Regions from separate parts of the Alteromonas sp. PRIM-21 genome, predicted to be linked through region 1. Evidence: riboswitches for the same ligand, from Rfam matches in the RefSeq annotation. Region 1 holds a riboswitch; the other holds the start of a gene.
The links. A riboswitch is a leader RNA that binds a small molecule or an ion and turns the genes downstream of it on or off. The one in region 1 is predicted to bind thiamine pyrophosphate.

Region 1 (6,505 bases):
TTTGTAGAAAAAACTGAATGAGAAGTTTATAAGGAGATATTTTTTATGTTTGAACTAGATTGTTCATAAGAAGAGAAAGTGGCAGGGGTGGAGGGACTCGAACCCCCAACCATCGGTTTTGGAGACCGCTGTTCTACCAATTCGAACTACACCCCTAGCGCGCTGTGCATTATACGGATGACATTAAAAAGGTAAAGCCTTTTTATCACCACCATGCACTGCATGCTTAATTAACACGCAATACGCTGTTTTTTCAATCGAATAACGTTATATATGCCTGTTTAAGCTGACCATTGAACTAGCCTTACGCAAAGGCAAGCCTAAAGCGCTTCACGCTTTGCGCCTAATTACTTTTATTCGCATTAAGCGCGGCAAACCACAGGTCGTTTGTTATATGAACAATGTCAGAATGTAGCTTGAACTTGTTCAATGCATCGCCTTCGTTAATATTCATGATATTTGCATAGTGAGCAACTAATTCTTCGCTTTCATTCATGTTAAGTTTATTGATAAGGCAACAGCTTGCTAAGTCGAAGTAACGATTTCCCATTGCTGCATACTCCCAATCAATGACTTTTATCGAATTGTTGGTACCAAGCAATAGGTGATTAATCAATAAGTCGTTGTGGCACAGCACGCTGTCTTCATCGTCTTGCTCACTTTTGATTACGTTGTTTTTAAATGCTCGCGCCCTCAAGTAAAGGTCACTGCTCGTATCAAGCTTTGCAGCATTACAATAGTGCTGCCATCTCGCAACTAGGTTTAATGGCCTTGCTGTAATAGACAACGAATGAATACGCGCAAGGGTTTCAGCCAATGTGTGTGAAGGACGTCTAGTTGAAGAAAGCCCTGCGCTTGCACTATGACTTTCCCACTGTTCTACCCAGATGGTTTCATCATCGCTTAACCAGATTGGCTGCGGCGCTATCCCTGCTCCATACAAATGTTGCTGTAAAGTAAACTGATGTTTGCGTTCCACACCACTGAAATCATCATCGCCCAGCCACTTAACGGCTAAATCGATGGGGACATCTTCAAGCTTTTGATAAGCAGTCATTTGAAGGTTACCTTCATTTAAACTCAATAGGCTATTTGCTGGGTCTTGAACGCGATAAACACGGTTTACCGCGCCAGCAGGATGTACCGAAACATCTGCACTCCCGCTAAGATTAAGCGCCTTTTGCAGCGTGGCTATGATATCCAACCTGTTCACCTTGTTTCTTATATTGCACAAGCCATTGATAATAACCAAATACTGCAAAGCCCACGTAACCTAGGAACAGGCAGGCAGACAGTGCGTAACCCACTTGTAGATACAAATATGCCGAAGCTAAATTTATGAAAAACCAGTAAACCCAGTTTTGCAGAATTTTATGCGCCACCATAAATGTGGTAACCACACTCAATAAGTTAATGCTTGCATCTAATAGTAGGTACTCACTATTAAATTGCGAACCCGCCACTTCAGAGAGGCCCCATGCGAGTAATAACATGCTTGGGACAATTAGCGAGTGCAACCACAGCGGCCAATGAAGCACGGGCTTAACCTCGCCATCTTCCGCCCCTTTCGACCACTGGTAATAGCCGTACCCTGCCATTATCATGTAAAAGAAATTAAGCGCAGATTGAAATGGCAAAGTCACTTGCCAGAATAACCAAGTATAAATAGCTGTGCTTACAAAGGCACAGAGCCAGCACCAGCTATTTTGTTTAGCTGCTAATAATACATAGGCGATAGCAAGTACAACCGCTACCCATTCTAACAGTGAAGTAGCGGCAATTTGAGAAGTGAACTCAGAAAAGAAGTTAGTCATTAAGATGACTTTCTTGCTTGCATAGTATCGAAGTTTAAAAACTTAGCAACGAAAATAGCCTGCCCCACTTCTTCGTGAGTTCTCTGCATTTCATCGCCGAGTACTTTCATTACTACAGCGTAATCACCCGTAACCTGGGTACTCGTAGAACATGTTGTCACCGTGATATCGCTATAGCTATTTAACCTATCAATGAAGTCTTGAATAGGTGGTATATATTCGTTTACCAAAGGGTACAACGACAGTTCAACCATAACTTGCATGTCTTTTCCTTTTTTAAAACGCGTATTTAACAGTGATACCAAACTGGCGACCGTTACCTATTTGGTAATATGGTTCGTTAAACGCATACTCATCGCGAGGGTCGTTGCTGAAACCACCAAAACCTCGAGTGTAATACTCGCGGTCAAATGCATTTTGGATCCACAGCGAGGTCTGCCAGTCACCGTGTAAAACTACGATTTCTGAATTAACCAGCGTCGTGCTTGGTGCAGTTACATCATGGCCGTCGGAAAAACGGTATTCGCTTTTATAGTCTACATCTACGCGCCATAGCATAGTGTCTGTAAGTGCGTACTCACTGTAAAGGTTTGCGGTCCACTTAGGTGACTGAGCCTGTCTTTGCTCAGATACTTCAGTACCGTCTGCTAGTGTATACCCTTCAAATGTAGCGCTTAGGTAACCAACACTTGCATCTAACTGCCATGCATCGCTTGCAAACCAACTCAGTTCAAGCTCCGCCCCTTTGTTTGTACCCAAATCAGCATTATCGATAATATCTACAAAACCTGCCGTGCCGTCATCACGGGTGATAACGTCAAAATCACTTACCTGCGTATCCGTCCTGTCCATGTAGAAAATCGCAGCACGAGCAATAAGATCAGGCGTAAGCAACGGGCCTTTTACACCCACTTCATAGTTCCAGTTGTATTCTTCATCAAAGAAACGCTGATTATCGTTTACTCGGCTGTCGGGATTAAAGCCAGCGCCTTTAAAACCGCGTGAAATGCTGCCGTAGTAGAAGTGATCACCCTGCGTATACTGAAGCGCTACTTTTCCGCCAACCATGGTGGTGTCAAACGCGCGGGTAAGTTGGTTGTTATCGGCGTAATCGAAGTCATAGTTTTCTACTCTCACTCCGGCTACAAGCACTAAGTTGTCCTTCAAACGGCTTTCCGTCTGAGCATAGATAGCAGTAGTCGTTGGGGTATATTCACTGGCAAAGTCACTATCAAGGTATGTGTACTGACGAAGTAACTTTTCTTCTGTGTTTTTATAAAATATGCCTAAGGTCCAGTCTGTCATACCGTCGAAAAGTGCGGCACTGTCAGACGACACAAAACGCAACTCACCAGTTTGGGTTTCGACATCTCGGTAGTACGCATCAAAAGACGTATAACCCCACGGGTGGAAGCCATCGAATGTCCAGTCTTCATCGTAGCTATAAGCAATATTATGAGAGGCATGAGTGGCAATAAGGATGAAGTCGCCCGCCGCAGTATTTGTTGTAGAACGTGCACTTACGGCGTGCGTTTGGTGTTCGTCAAAACCCGGCTCGTCAGACAGTGTTTTGTTGTCGTTATCAAGCGAGAATGCATCGTAGCCGTTGTCAATATCATACCAGCGGTAGGTAAGTGCAAGCGTGGTTCGTTCGTCTACGTTGCCTTCAACAGCAAAGCGCAACGCGGTCTCATCGATATTATTCGTGTCGCTTCTGTCTAAAAAGGTGTTCTCTACAAAGCCATCGCTACGGTTATGTACTAGCGCTACGCGATACCCCCAATCGGCATTGATATCGTCGCCCGTTGCCCCTTCAATACGATAACTTTCTTTGTTACCAATACGCGCTTCTACGTAGTCTGGCGCGTCGCTACCTACGTTATTACTAGAAAGCTTAACAGCTCCGGCGAGTGCCCCTGTGCCGTAAAGCGTAGCCTGAGGTCCGCGATAGACTTCTAGTTGCTTGGTATCAAAAATGATACCTGCTGCAGCAAGGCCTGAAAAATCAAATTCATCGACAATAAAGCTTACAGAAGGATTGATTGGTTCAGCAAACTGGCTACGCTCGCCAATACCGCGAATTTGCACGAAGCGACCACGAGAAGCACCCGCTGCAAAATTAACGTTTGGAATACTGTTTAACACACTGTCGATGTGACTTGGCTGCCTGCTGCGAAGTCGCTCTTGGTCTAAAATGGTCGCGCTAGCACTTAGCTGGTCAAGTGTAGTTTGTCGAAAGTCACCGGATACAACGACTCGTTCAATATCAGAAGGCGTGTTTTTTGACGTGTCGTTCGCTGCAGATTCTTGTGCATAGGCAGCAACAGAACTTGCTAGCAATGATAGTGTGAAAAGTGTTTTATACATGGGATCTCTTGTTCTTATTGAAGAAAAAAGATCCGGGTCTAACGGCAGGTGATAAGGCTATGCTGTGAACCATCCCTACGCCGGTATTATCCGGATCAGGTTTAAGGGTTCCCACTTATGTGGATCTCAGACCGAAAACGGACACCCCTTGGTATAGTGTTGGGCCACTCAACTAGTAACCTCAACGTCTGCGACGGAGTCTACCAGTTCAATACACGCCGTCAAGCAGATACGACATTAAGCTAAGGTCATAATTTTTATATGATATAAGGCATGCAGAGCCGAAGGCTATTCAGCGTTAATATTCATATTAAGCCGACGAACTTCATCGTCAGTTTGTGCTTTTAACCCTTCTAGCGTTTTGCCGTGTGCTGTTGGTTGGCGAGTATCTGGGTCAACCTTTACGAAAACGATGTCATCTGCAAAGCAGATAGTTTTTTTAGTGGCCTTATTGCGCACTAGGCAACTTACGGTAATAGATGACCGACCTACCGCCTTGGTTTCCAAACCAAACTCTACAATATCACCTTGCATCGCCGGTGATTCAAAACTAATTTCGCCAATATGCTTAGTCACTAAACAATTGGTCTCTAACTGACAGATTGCCCAAATGGCAGCCTCTTCGTCTATCCATTCTAACGCGCGGCCACCGAACAAAGAATTGGCGTAATTAAGATCATTTGGCATAACTAAACGCCGAGAAAGAAAGCGCATTCGAATTCCTCACAATAAATCGCTACTATAGCGTAAGATTATACCGAAAAAACTGATTCATGGCGCTAAATCAATTACGTGAATGGCTTCTTGCCCCCTACACTAAAAATAAATGCGAAAATAGCTCACACCTATCAGACATAAATTATCCAGTTCACCGAAGAATGCTGATAATTTCAGGTAATGATACGTTTTGTGAAGCGGCATTATCCATAATTCAAACTTCAGCCGATGAAACTGAATCTTTGAGTCTAGCGACCTTTACTAGTACTGAGTTGAAGGGAAAAAGACGGAAAAAAGTGCTAGGCAGCGAGTACGATATTGCGTCACTGGATTGTAGGGATTCTTTTAAGCCTGGTGATGCAATGGCAGTAGCAGGCATAGTAAAACACCAGGGGTGTTTAGTACTTATCTGTCCTGAGTTGGAACAGTGGAGCAGCAATGCTTCAGTTTCTTTTCTTTCAGAAGGCTTTACGCTCACCCATAGCCGATATCTGGCACGTTTTATTGAATGCCTGCGTACAAATGCTGACATAGCGATACTGACTGAATCTACAGCTAGGCTGCCGGATTTATCAACCTATAGAGTAGAAAAGCCCTCCTTAGAAAATGCTTATAGAGGTTCGCTGTTCCGCTCTAAAGAGCAAGAATGCGTGTATGGCCGATTGTACCAGTCTTACTCGCTAAATAAGTTGAACGCTTTGGTCACTGCTCCGCGAGGAAGAGGTAAATCTTCTTTGTTAGGCATATTTATTGACAGCTTAGTAAGGAAAGGGAAAAACGTGCTGCTCACTAGCGAGCAGTATGAAAACGTTGCTAACGTAATGTCTCAGCTTCATCAATTTGACGTCACCAACAAAACAGATTACCAGTTTCATCATACCGACTCCATCAATAAAGAGCAGCGTTCCGTAGACGCACCAAGGGCGTGTTTAGGCTCTGTAAAATGGGTACCTCCTGACAGCGAACTACTTCATACCCAAAATAGCAAAAACAATACAACATTTGACCTTGTGGTGGTTGATGAAGCCGCCTCAATGCCCCTGCCAGTCGTAAACCGAATAATAACGACTAACCCTCAGTGGATTTTGAGCACCACGCTGCAAGGCTATGAAGGCTCGGGAAACGGATTTATTCATAAACTCATTCCTAACTTGCCCAATGGTAGCATTCATTTAACGCTGTCGACCCCACTGCGATGGTTCGAAAATGACCCTATCGAAGCATTCTTTAAAAGCACATGCTTGTTTGAGGGCGGCAATGTAAACAATATCATCACAAATATTGAGTCAGAAAATAGCGTCGAACTACTAGAGAGGAGCAATTTCTGTTTACGTTCTTTTGAAGACGTTAATGAAAGCACGCTTCAGCAAATTATGTCTCTGCTTGCGCTGGCGCACTACCAAACCACGCCTGACGATTTTATGCGTTTACTGGATAGTCCTGACATAATGGTTGCCACATTGAAGTTAGGCACCCTTGTGGTAGCAGCCGCAATTATAAATATTGAAGGTGGTATTAAGTTAACCCATGTATCAACAGGTATTGCGTCGGGGCGCCGCCGTCCTAAAGGGCATTTAGCTGCGCAAAGGCTTACCCTGCTTTCTGCC
Region 2 (6,505 bases), on a different contig from region 1:
GCTTAATGAGGCAAACTGTAAGCATGTCGTTATTATTAAGGGTGAAGGTGGACGAGAAGCCATAGCAAAAGGATTAGACGAAAAAGGTATTTTAGTAAATAGCTTTTGCGTTTATAAAAGGGAGCAACTTACACGCCCAGTTTACACAAAACGTTGGAAAATGGGCGAAGTTAGCGGCATTATCGCTACAAGCGAAGCAATGGCACTGCAACTGATAGAACAATTTGGTAACGCTTTGTTAGCCTTTAAATGGTTAACAGTGAGTGACCGAGTAGCCCAAACCCTTAACAGTAAAGGTGTTAAAGAGGTAGCGGTTTGTCAGCGAGCCACCGATCAGGCACTCATCGCCTGGGTAAAGGATAACTGGGAGTATTGAATGGCCAACAATAATGAAAATAGCCCACAAAAAGAGGAACTCGTAAAAGTGGAAGCTGAAAAAGAAGTAATTGAGTCTTCTGCCACGCAGAGTGAATCGACTGAATCTGGCACTAAGAAAAAGAAATCATCAGGCAATGGCCTGCTATGGTTCGTTGTAATCATTTTGTTCTTAGCCGTAATAGGCATGGCTGGCGCGGGCTACTGGTATTACATGCAGCAGCAGTCGGCTAGCGCAGATTCCGCTAACGCACAGCAAAGCAACACGGCAAAGCTAAACAATATAGAACGAGAACGTAGCGAAATCTTAGCGTCGCTAGAAGACGTGTCGCGAACGAATAAAGCCTTACAAGATACGGTAGATGAACTTAAGTCTGAGAACGAGAAACTTAGCTTACAGGCCGAGTCTACCCTTCAACAGCTTAACAATATGGAAGGTCGCCGCCCAGCCGACTGGCTAATTGCAGAAGCTGACTATTTAGTTCGTATGGCTGGTAGAAAGCTTTGGCTGGAAAACGATGTTCGCACAGCAATTTTGCTATTGGTTAATGCAGATAAGCGCTTAAAGTCTTTGGCTGACCCGTCGGTACTACCCGTTCGCGCTAACCTAGCTGAAGATATTCAAACGCTACAGCAGCTAAACCCTGTGTCGCAAAGTTCGGTGGCGCTTGCCCTTACGGGCATGATTGCGCAAATCGATAAGCTGCCACTGGATACCTTCGAAAAGCCTGAAGATGCTAACGCAGAAGACACCACCTTGTCAGAGTCGGCTGACGACTGGCAGGACAACCTTGCGAAAGTGTGGCGCTCGTTGGTAAATGATTTTCTTACCATTAAAACTATTGAAGGCCCGGTTGAGCCAGTGTTATCGCTAGAAGCGCAGTTCCTGGCAAAAGAGCAGCTTCGTCTGCAGCTTATGCACGCACAAACCGCCGCGCTTCAGGGCGATGCAGGGCTTTACAGTCAATCGCTTCAATATGCACAAACGCTGCTTATTGAAAAATACGACACTGAGAAGAGTCAGGTAACCGGCTTTGTTGACGCACTACAAAACCTGATAGCCACCGATATATCACGCCCAATTCCTACAGAGCTAGCGTCACAAAAACCGCTAGAGCGTTTGCTGGATAGCCGTGTTAAGCAGGTGTTTGGACAAGGAGCAAGTGCACTATGAAATGGTTAGCTATTGCCCTTGCGGTATTAGCCGCATTCGTTGTTGCGCTTATTGTTGGTCCAATGATACTTGGCGATAAAGGTTACGTACTTATTTCTCTAGGCAGTACTGCTATTGAAATGACCGTGATCAGCTTTTGTATTTTGGTCATTGGTGCCGTTATTGCCTGGTATGTGTTATCCCGTTTTGTTTTGTGGGCGTTAAGCTTAATTACAGGCTCACATAAATGGTTCGGCACTTTAGGTGAACGCAAGCGCAAGCGCGCATTTTACGATGGCTTGCACGCCATGGCTGCAGGTGATTTTGATTCGGCGCAAAAAGCTTTAGGCAAAACCACCAATGGTGATTTCGAAGGTGTTAACTACTTGGCCTCAGCGCAAATTGCATTTGCCAACGGCGATTTGGCCAAAGCCCGCTACTTCCTTGTTCAGGCAACTGACTTTCCGAAAGCGAAAGTAGCCGCAACGATAATGCATGCACGCATTGATCTGGCTGAAGAAAAGTTCGAGGCAGCACTCGAAAAGCTTAACGAACTAGACGAGCAAGATCGTGACAACAAGCAGGTTGTGCAATTAAAAGCGCAAATTCTTGCCAAGCTAGGTAAGTGGCAGGTGCTTCAAGAGAATTTATCAGGCTGGCGTAAAGCCTTGCCTAAAACTGACTACACCTCGTGGAGCCAGCGTATTGCTAAAGGTAAGTTTGCAGAAATTGCCAGTAAGCAAGGTGCCGTTGAGCTTAAATCATACTGGGACACCCTGCCTCGCAAATTACGTCACGACGACGCTTATCGCGCCGCTTACATTCAACAACTTCTTGACCAAGGTATGCATGCCGACGCTCAAAATTTGTTAGTTGAATGGCAAAAACGCGGGCCGAACAGCGCGCTATTCCCGCTGTTCACGCAGCTTAATATTCCTGATGCATCACCATCATTACGTTTACTTGAAAGCTGGATAAAGCAAGACGAAGAAAACGTTGAGCTTTATTCCACGCTAGGCCAAGTGGCATTCAACTCGGGCGATGATGTGTTAGCTGAAAAAGCCCTGCTTAAAGCCACTAAAATGCAGTCGCGCAAAGAAGACTTATTGCTGCTTTCTGCCATTAGTGAACGCAAGCATGACACAGCCACCGCCCTTCAGCTTTACAAAGAAGGGCAGCAACTAGCTAGCTAAATGAATATTCGTTTAGCTTTCTGGTAGTACTTGTAATCCAACTAAAGTTGAAGATATAGTAAAAGGGAATTCTCAATTCGGGCTGTTTCAACAACAAACAGCGCAAATTGAAACAAACAACTTGTCGGAGTGCTTCACTGGTAACCCAGTAAGCTGAGACCGCGAAAGTGGGATCCGTAGAACCTGATCAGGCTAGTACCTGCGAAGGGAACAAGAAAATACAATGTGCACGATGTTGAGCAGCAGTTTGGCATTGTGAGGCAAGGTTAGATTACTTAGTGGTTTGTTTGTCACTTTCATAACGGGCACCGAGCGTTAACTTTGAGATAAAGCATCAAATTTCAATGATGCCATTTCTGACTCAAAGTAAATTGCTTAAGGCCTTAAGAACAAACAACAGTAAACAGTAACGGGCTCATTCTTAGCTTCTTTACTTTCAACCTCGCTACAGTAGAAGGTTCCGCCCTTCAAACACTTACACACTGTATTCTCCTTCACTCCTGACAAGCATTTTTAGAACCTAAATTTACAAGGTAAAATGCTATGTCGAACAGACGCGAACAACGCCAACAAGCTCAGCAATTCATAAATGAACTAGCGGGCGAAGCTTACCCCAATTCAACGCGCCACTACGAGTGTGGCAGCCGCGACGATATCCGTGTGGCCATGCGCCTTATCCACCAGCACGATAGCCTAGTCGGTGGCACCGAAGAAAACCCTATCTTAGAGCCGAACCCACCAATTCCGGTGTATGACACCTCTGGCCCCTACGGCGATCCGCAAGAAAATATTGATGTTCACAAAGGCTTAAGCCCACTTCGCCAAAAGTGGATTGAAGAGCGCAGCGATACCGTTGAGCTTGAAGGCGTATCATCAAGCTTCGCGAAAGAGCGTGAAAACGACATATTTACTGAAGATTTTCGCTTTATCCGCAGCCGCAAACCGTTAAAAGCGAAAGCCGGCAAGAACGTCACCCAGCTTCACTATGCAAGACAAGGCATTGTTACCCCTGAAATGGAATACATTGCCATTCGCGAAAACATGGGCCGTCAAGCCATTAAAGATGCGGAGCTAACGCAGCAGCACAAAGGAGAGCACTTTGGCGCGAACTTGCCCGATACCATCACGCCTGAATTTGTTCGCCAAGAAGTAGCCGCAGGTCGCGCCATCATTCCATGTAATATTAATCACCCCGAACTAGAGCCAATGATTATCGGCCGCAACTTCTTGGTGAAAATTAACGCGAATATTGGTAATTCGGCAGTTACCTCGTCAATCGAAGAAGAGGTAGAAAAGCTGGTGTGGTCAACGCGCTGGGGCGCCGATACTATCATGGACTTATCTACCGGTAGAAATATTCACGAAACCCGCGAGTGGCTGCTGCGAAATAGCCCGGTACCTCTTGGCACCGTACCTATTTACCAAGCGCTGGAAAAAGTGAATGGCGTAGCCGAAGATTTAACCTGGGAGATGTTCAAAGACACGCTTATCGAGCAAGCTGAGCAAGGTGTGGATTACTTCACCATTCACGCAGGCGTGTTGCTTGAATACGTGCACCTTACCGCAAAGCGAGTTACTGGCATTGTATCGCGCGGTGGTTCAATCATGGCGAAGTGGTGTTTAAGTCACCACCAGCAAAGCTTTTTGTACGAACACTTCCACGATATTTGCGAAATTTGCGCGAAATACGATGTAGCGCTGTCGCTAGGTGATGGCTTGCGCCCAGGTAGCGTGGCCGATGCCAACGACGACGCGCAATTCTCAGAGTTACGCACCCTTGGTGAGCTGACCAAAATAGCTTGGGAATACGATGTTCAGGTAATGATTGAAGGTCCAGGGCATGTGCCAATGCACATGATTAAAGCGAACATGGAAGAGCAGCTTAAACACTGTCACGAAGCGCCGTTTTATACCCTTGGCCCGCTTACCACAGACATTGCACCTGGCTACGATCACTTCACCTCAGGTATTGGTGCCGCCATGATTGGTTGGTATGGCTGCGCAATGCTGTGCTACGTAACGCCTAAAGAGCATTTGGGTTTACCTAACAAAGAAGACGTTAAACAGGGGCTTATCACGTACAAAATAGCGGCGCACGCTGCCGACTTGGCGAAGGGCCACCCCGGCGCGCAAATACGCGACAATGCTATGTCGAAAGCGCGCTTCGAGTTTAGATGGGAAGATCAGTTTAACCTTGCATTAGACCCCCACACTGCGCGCGCTTATCATGATGAAACCTTGCCGCAGGCCTCTGGCAAAGTTGCGCACTTTTGTTCTATGTGCGGCCCAAAATTCTGCAGCATGAAAATTTCTCAAGAAGTACGCGATGTCGCTAAACAAGCTGAAACCCAAGAGATCGAGAAAGAGAAAGGCATGAAAGACATGGCTGATGCGTTTAATCAGTCGGGTGCTCAGCTTTATCACACTGCCGATAGCAAGGTTGAGTTGCCATGATAAACAGCCACCTAGCCAAACCCGTACTAGAGCCGCCTAGCGTTAGGTTGCCTGTGGTATGGTGCATAGGCGGCGTTGACTCAAGTGGTGGCGCGGGTATAACCCGCGACGCTATCACACTTGCCGATTTAAGCGCTCATGCCTGCGTGCTCACCACACAAATTACTGTGCAATCAAACCAGCAACTGCTTAGTAAAGACAGTATGAGTGCATCTGCGTTAAACCAGCAGTGGCAAGTGCTTTACGAAGATACGCCGCCACGCGCTATTAAAATTGGCGCTATCGCAAACGATGAGCAAGCACTTTTACTTTGCGCACGTATTCAGTCTTTAATAAAGCCTCGCCCGTTTGTGATATGGGACCCTGTGCAGGTGTCTTCATCTGGCGGTATGTTAAGCGACTTAAGCGAAAGCGTTGTTGACGAGTTGCTGAACACGGTTGATTTGGTTACCCCAAATATCGACGAGCTCGCTTGGCTGTCTAATTTGCCGGTAAACGACGATACCAGCCTAGCGTCAGCAATAAACCGGCTTATTGGAAAAGGGGCAAAGAGTGTTTACGTTAAAGGCGGCCACGCCGAATGGCAAACTCAGGTATATGACACCTTTGTTTCTGCCTTGCACACCCTTCGCTTTAGTCAGCCGATAATCAATAACGGTAAACTTCGGGGTACTGGCTGCATGTTAGCAAGTGCAATTGCAGCATTTATCGTTCACGACTATTGCATTGAAGATGCCCTCACCCTAGCAAATGCCTATGTATGTGAAGTAAGGCGACGTACCTTTTGCGAGCCTGATACGGACAGCACTAAGGCACATAATCATAGGGCTAATTTGCCCAACTACTTCCCGCGAACTAACGGTTTCCCCGCCCACGCCGCAAGTTTTCCAAAGGTAAATTTTCACCAAGGTAGCGCTGTTTTTTACAATAAAGATTTGTGCCTAGAGAATTTGCCGAACAGCGACCTCCCCTCAGAACGTGCGCAAGGTAATGTAGCCCGTTTCCCTACACTCACTCAGTCGAACCTAGGCATATACCCCGTAGTAGACAGTGTTCAGTGGATAGCACGGCTTTGGCCAACGGGCGTAAAAATCATTCAGCTACGGGTGAAGGAAGGGTCACAACAAGACATTCGCCAACAGATAAAAGAGGCCATTGAGTTAGTGGAACACACCAACTGTCAGTTATTTATTAACGACTATTGGGAGTTAGCCATAGAGCTTGGGGCTTATGGCGTACATCTAGGTCAAGAAGATCTCGACACTGCAGATTTAAACGCCATTCGCAATGCCGGACTAAGACTGGGCATTTCAACTCATGGATTCGCTGA

Region 2: it holds a riboswitch for thiamine pyrophosphate, as region 1 does, so the genes downstream of both, thiC (phosphomethylpyrimidine synthase ThiC) here and IW644_RS00790 (TonB-dependent receptor) in region 1, are expected to answer to the same signal.

What each region holds. Positions count from the first base shown of each region.
Region 1 is NZ_JADOEK010000001.1:189,154-195,658, reverse strand. Features, by position in the region: tRNA gene IW644_RS00810 (tRNA-Trp) at 80-156, opposite strand; gene IW644_RS00805 (phosphotransferase) at 344-1,204, opposite strand; gene pnuC (nicotinamide riboside transporter PnuC) at 1,170-1,814, opposite strand; gene IW644_RS00795 (hypothetical protein) at 1,814-2,077, opposite strand; gene IW644_RS00790 (TonB-dependent receptor) at 2,091-4,181, opposite strand; TPP riboswitch at 4,237-4,340, opposite strand; gene IW644_RS00785 (acyl-CoA thioesterase) at 4,470-4,895, opposite strand; gene IW644_RS00780 (GNAT family N-acetyltransferase) at 4,955-6,505, shown strand, end outside.
Region 2 is NZ_JADOEK010000006.1:82,514-89,018, reverse strand. Features, by position in the region: gene IW644_RS10500 (uroporphyrinogen-III synthase) at 1-376, shown strand, start outside; gene IW644_RS10495 (uroporphyrinogen-III C-methyltransferase) at 377-1,549, shown strand; gene IW644_RS10490 (heme biosynthesis HemY N-terminal domain-containing protein) at 1,546-2,721, shown strand; TPP riboswitch at 2,837-2,948, shown strand; gene thiC (phosphomethylpyrimidine synthase ThiC) at 3,265-5,175, shown strand; gene thiE (thiamine phosphate synthase) at 5,172-6,505, shown strand, end outside.